Linked DNA regions of Congzhengia minquanensis. The protein of the gene in region 1 interacts with the protein of each later gene in a pairwise test. Links are inferred from orthologs where the notes say so. Each region holds a gene or a part of one and is shown on either strand. Other genes may lie near its edges.

What was found. Proteins that work in one complex are often made in the same cells at the same time.
Region 2: the proteins of grpE (region 1) and groL interact in binary tests that used the Escherichia coli proteins (3 or more experiments, as listed by UniProt). The link is inferred for Congzhengia minquanensis from one-to-one orthologs.

What each region holds. Positions count from the first base shown.
Region 1 is NZ_JACRSU010000002.1:56,194-59,209, reverse strand. What follows is about bases 44-3,016. They hold grpE (nucleotide exchange factor GrpE), read left to right. Parts: upstream 44-1,233; coding sequence 1,234-1,800; downstream 1,801-3,016. Other genes in these bases: dnaK (molecular chaperone DnaK), read left to right, coding at 1,845-3,016; hrcA (heat-inducible transcriptional repressor HrcA), read left to right, coding at 170-1,228; holA (DNA polymerase III subunit delta), read left to right, coding at 44-58. Also shown: more of holA, read left to right, coding at 1-43. UniProt on the Escherichia coli protein: Participates actively in the response to hyperosmotic and heat shock by preventing the aggregation of stress-denatured proteins, in association with DnaK and GrpE. It is the nucleotide exchange factor for DnaK and may function as a thermosensor.
Region 2 is NZ_JACRSU010000001.1:471,839-474,753, reverse strand. What follows is about bases 30-2,901. They hold groL (chaperonin GroEL), read left to right. Parts: upstream 30-584; coding sequence 585-2,219; downstream 2,220-2,901. Other genes in these bases: H8698_RS02225 (HAD family hydrolase), read left to right, coding at 2,317-2,901; H8698_RS02235 (co-chaperone GroES), read left to right, coding at 281-565. Outside these bases: H8698_RS02240 (BaiN/RdsA family NAD(P)/FAD-dependent oxidoreductase), read right to left, coding at 1-17; more of H8698_RS02225, read left to right, coding at 2,902-2,915.

The DNA.
Region 1 (3,016 bases):
GAGCCAGGGTGACAAAACCGTGCTTTTGCAAAGGCTGATTGCCGATTTTGCCGGATAATTTTGAATTTCATAAAAAATTCATAATTTATTGCTTGACAATTCTGTAAAAAAGTGATATTTTAATGTTAGCACTCGATAAGGTAGAGTGCTAACAACGAGGTGAAGGGTTATGGAAATGAATGAAAGAAAGCGAAAAATACTTCATACCATAATAAATGAATATGTGACGAATGCGGAACCAGTCGGTTCACGGCATATCGCAAAGAACCTTGATTTGGGGCTTTCCAGCGCGACCATCCGAAACGAGATGGCCGATTTAGAGGAAATGGGCTATTTAGAACAGCCTCACACGTCGGCGGGCAGGGTTCCGTCGGACAAAGGGTATCGGTTTTATGTTAACGAACTGATGAACGGCTATGAAGTGAGCCAACGGGACATAGATCTGCTTGCCGTTGCTATGGAAATGAAGCTGAACCAGTTTGACAAGGTTATCCGGCAGGCGTCTGTGGTGCTTTCACAGCTTACAAATTACACCGCTGTTTTAATGACACCTGAAATGAAACACGGTGCGATCAAAACCATTGAACTTGTTCCTGTTGACGCATCTTCCATGCTGATCATTCTGGTAACAAACGAGGGCATCATGAAAAACAAGCGGGTTTACATCCCAAAAAATGTAGACCACAAAATCATCCCTCAGGTTTCAGCACTGATGAAGGAGAAGCTTTCCGGCCTGCTTTTAAATGAAATTGATGTGAAAAAAATCAATGAAATTAAAAAAGCACTTGGTTCAAATTATGAAATGCTGTTTCCGGTGCTGGATTTTATTTCCGATATTATTGACGACATTCAAAAGGAAACGGAAATCTACTTAAGCGGCGTTACGAATATTTTTAATTTTCCCGAATACCGAGACGTTACGCGCGCCAAAGAGTTTATCGAGTTTTTAGACGACAAACAGTCCGTTGCCAAGGTGTTGTCGGACGCAGAAGAAAACGACGAGCATGCAATTCATGTCCGAATCGGCAGCGAAAACGGGCTGGATATTATGCAGAATTTGAGCCTTGTCACCACGAACTACCACTTGGGGGGGAGAGCGGCGGGCCGGCTTGGTATTATCGGACCGACTCGAATGAACTATTCTAAGGTAATTGCAAATATTAATCAAATATCCAATTACCTTGACAGGCTTTTAAAAGAACTGTATATTGATGACAATGGAGAGTGATGAAAATGGCCAAAAAGCCAACAAAGGAAAACGAAGTGAAAGAAAAAGAACGCGTGGAGGATGCCGTTCAGGAAGAAAAGGAGCCTGTCACTGCTAAATCCGGCGAATTGGCGGAAGAAACACCAGAGGAACCCAAAACCGTTGAAAAAGAGAAATATGATGAGGTTTACGACAAATATTTAAGGGTTTTGGCGGAGTATGACAATTATAAAAAGCGCACGCAGAAAGAAAAGGACGAAATGTATAGCCTTGCGGTAGCCGAAACTTTAGAAAAGCTGCTTCCGGTGGCGGACAATCTCGACCGGGCAATCTCAGCGCTGGACGAAACGGAACACTCTGAATTTTCAGAAGGCGTGAAAATGGTGTCGAAACAATTTTTTGAAATTTTAGCGAAAATGGGTGTGGTTGAAATTGAGGCACTGGGCACACAGTTCGACCCCAATATTCACAATGCGGTGATGCATGTTGACGACGACGAGTATGACGCTAACGTTGTGATAGAGCAGTTTATGAAAGGCTATAAATATAAAGAAAAAGTGATTCGGCATTCTATGGTAAAGGTTGCAAATTAACATTGTTAAAAATTTATTTGTTTATATATTAGGAGGAATGACTTATGGCAAAAATCATTGGTATTGACCTTGGCACAACGAATTCATGTGTAGCAGTTATGGAAGGCGGGGAGCCTACCGTTATTCCAAACGCCGAAGGCGGAAGAACAACCCCTTCTGTGGTTGCATTTTCTAAAAACGGCGAAAGACTGGTTGGGCAGGTTGCAAAAAGACAGGCAATTACAAACCCTGAAAGAACAATTATCTCTATTAAAAGAGAAATGGGAAGCTCGCAGAAAACAGACATAGACGGAAAAAGCTATTCTCCCCAGGAAATTTCGGCAATGATTCTGCAAAAACTGAAAGCCGATGCAGAAAGCTATTTGGGCGAGCCTGTAACACATGCGGTTATCACTGTTCCGGCTTATTTTAACGACGCACAGAGACAGGCGACAAAAGACGCAGGCAAAATTGCGGGACTGGAAGTTCAGAGAATTATCAACGAGCCTACGGCGGCAGCCCTTGCTTATGGCATGGACAAAGACGGTGACCAGAAAATTATGGTTTACGACTTAGGCGGCGGAACGTTCGACGTTTCTATTTTAGAGCTTGGCGACGGCATTTTTGAGGTGCTTGCAACAAACGGTAACAATCGCCTGGGCGGCGACGACTTTGACCAGAGGGTTATCGACTATTTGGCATCTGAATTCCAGAAGGAAAACGGAATTGATTTGAAAAACGATAAAATGGCACTCCAGAGATTAAAGGAAGCTGCTGAAAAAGCAAAAATTGAGCTTTCTGGCGTGACGACCACCAATATCAATCTGCCGTTTATTACAGCAGACGCAACAGGACCGAAGCATTTAGACGTTACCTTGACCCGTGCAAAATTTGACGAACTGACACACGACCTGGTTGAGGCAACCATGGAACCCTCGAAAAAGGCGCTGGCCGATGCTGGCTTATCTGCAAGCAACATTGACAAGGTGTTGTTAGTCGGCGGATCTTCCAGAATTCCGGCTGTGCAGGAAGCAGTGAAAAATCTGACAGGCAAAGAACCCCACAAGGGCATTAACCCGGACGAATGTGTTGCAGTTGGCGCTGCAATTCAGGGCGGCGTGCTTTCCGGCGACGTCAGCGGCGTTGTGCTGTTAGACGTAACACCGCTTTCACTTGGTATTGAGACCTTAGGCGGTGTGTTTACAAAATTGATTGACAGAAACACCACCATTCCTGC
Region 2 (2,915 bases), on another replicon or contig:
ATCACTGTTATTTTCAACCGATACACGCTCCTTCATACTCATTAAAATTAGTATATCAGAAATCAAATAAATTTACAATATTAAAGAAAAATAAAGAAAACATGCAAAAATGAAAGTAAAAAGAAGAAATAGAAGCATAATTTGTATAAATCGCGTTTGATAAAGTTTGCCAAAATCAATCTTTTTGAGTAATATATAACTATGTTAGCACTCGTTGGCATAGAGTGCTAACAACACAAGAGTTAAAAAATAAATTGACATAAACAGGAGGTAAAACGTTATGAACATTAAACCTTTGGGTGACAGAATCGTCATCAAAATGGTGGAAACAGAAGAAACAACAAAGAGCGGAATTGTGCTTCCCGGCTCTGCAAAGGAAAAACCGCAGATTGCGGAAGTAGTTGCAGTTGGCCCCGGCGGCATGGTGGACGGAAAAGAAGTTGTGATGGAGCTTTCCGTTGGAGACAAGGTTATCACAAGCAAATATGCCGGAACGGAAATTAAATTAGACGGCACAGAGTACACAATTTTGAAGCAGGGCGACGTCCTTGCAAAATTAAACTAACGGGAGGTAAGGAAAAATTATGGCAAAGGACATTTTATTTGGTGAAGAAGCAAGAAAAGCTTTGGAAAAAGGCGTAAACCAGCTTGCAGATACCGTTAAGGTTACATTAGGCCCCAAGGGCAGAAACGTTGTGTTAGACAAAAAATTCGGCGCGCCGCTCATTACCAACGACGGTGTGACCATTGCAAAGGAAATTGATTTAGAGTGCCCCTTTGAAAACATGGGCGCACAGCTTGTGAAAGAAGTTGCAACAAAGACAAACGACGTTGCAGGCGACGGCACCACAACCGCAACCCTTTTGGCGCAGGCTCTGGTGCATGAGGGCTTGAAAAACATTGCGGCAGGCGCAAATCCCATGATTGTGAGAAAAGGTATTCAAAAAGCTGTTGACGCGGCTACAGACTATATTCTGTCGGCTAGCGCAAAAGTAAACGGCAAAGAGGATATTGCCCGCGTTGCGGCTATTTCTGCTGCTGACGAAAAAGTTGGCGAACTGATTGCAGACGCAATGGAAAAGGTTACGCACGACGGCGTTATCACCGTTGAGGAGTCGAAAACCGCTGAAACATATTCTGAGGTTGTAGAGGGCATGCAGTTCGACCGCGGCTACATCTCGCCTTACATGGTAACGGACACCGACAAGATGGAAGCTGTTTTAGACGACGCTTATATCTTAATTACCGATAAAAAGATTTCCAATATTCAGGATATTCTGCCAATTTTAGAGCAGATTGTGAACCAGGGCAAAAAGCTGGTTATCATTGCCGAGGACATTGAGGGCGAAGCCTTAGCAACCCTGTTGGTGAACAAGCTTCGCGGCACGTTTACCTGCGTTGCAGTGAAAGCTCCGGGCTTTGGCGACAGAAGAAAAGAAATGCTGAAAGACATTGCCATTTTAACAGGCGGTGAAGTGATTACCGAAGAACTGGGCTTAGACTTAAAAGAGACACAGCTTTCACAGCTAGGCCGTGCCCGCCAGGTAAAAGTTCAAAAAGAGAACACCATTATTGTTGACGGCGCAGGCGATGCGGAAGAAATTAAAGCCCGTGTTTCTCAGATTAAAGCTCAGATTGAAGAAACCACCTCTGATTTCGACAAAGAAAAACTTCAGGAACGCCTTGCAAAACTGGCTGGCGGCGTAGCGGTAATTAAGGTTGGCGCTGCAACCGAAACAGAAATGAAAGAAATGAAGCTTCGCATAGAAGACGCACTGGCTGCTACAAAAGCTGCAGTGGAAGAGGGCATCGTACCCGGCGGCGGAACAACATATATCAATGCTACAAAGGCAGTTGCAAAGCTGTTAGACACTCTTTCCGGCGACGAAAAGACAGGTGTGCAGATTGTGTTAAAAGCGCTTGACGAGCCTGTGAAGCAGATTGCGAAGAACGCAGGTTTGGAAGGCTCTGTTATCGTTGAAAAGGTGAGAGAGTCTGCTGATGCAATCGGCTTTAACGCATTGACAGAAGAGTATGTTGACATGATGAAGACCGGTATCGTAGACCCCACAAAGGTTACGCGCTCCGCACTTCAAAATGCTGCAAGCGTGGCTGCAATGGTGCTCACCACAGAGAGCCTGGTTGCAGACAAACCTGCTCCTGAACCGGCTGCCGCACCCCAGATGGGCGGCGGAATGCCCGGCGGAATGGGATTTTAAATAAAACAAAAACAAATATCCCCCATTGAACCTGGGGGATATTTTTTCTCGTTTGGGAAAATGTAATAGGGAATACAATTTTTAAGCAGGAGATAGTATGGATAAATACGCGATCTTTTTAGATATAGACGGAACGCTTTCCACAGGCGGCAAAGTTCCGGAGGAAAACTCCCGCATGATTCGTGAAGCGCAAAAACAAGGCCATTATGTTTTTATCAACACGGGCCGTTCGTTTGCTTATGTGCCCGAGCACGTGAAGGCTTGTGCAGATTTCGATGGATTTGTCTGCGGCCTGGGTGCAGATGTGAGAATCCATGGCGAGCAGGTTTTGTCCAGAACCTTTTCCACAGAGCTTGCTATGAAGCTCTCTGAGCTGTTTTTGCCAATGCCGGAGCACGTGGCGCTGTTTGAAGGGGAAGACCACATCTACTTTACGAAAACCTGGTATGATGTGCCGTTTGGCATACAAATTTCGTCACCGGAGGATTTTAAAACGAAATATCCCGAAGCAAAAATTTCGAAATTTACCTGCGAGCCAGTGGAAAAGGAATTGCTGGCGCCCGTATTAAACGAGCTGGTGCTCTACGACCAGGGTTCCTATTTTGAAATGGCGCAAAAGGGGTGCACCAAGGCGACGGCAATGCAGTTTGCGGCAGAATTTTTAAACATTCCCCACGAGCAGTGCGTCGCCATTGG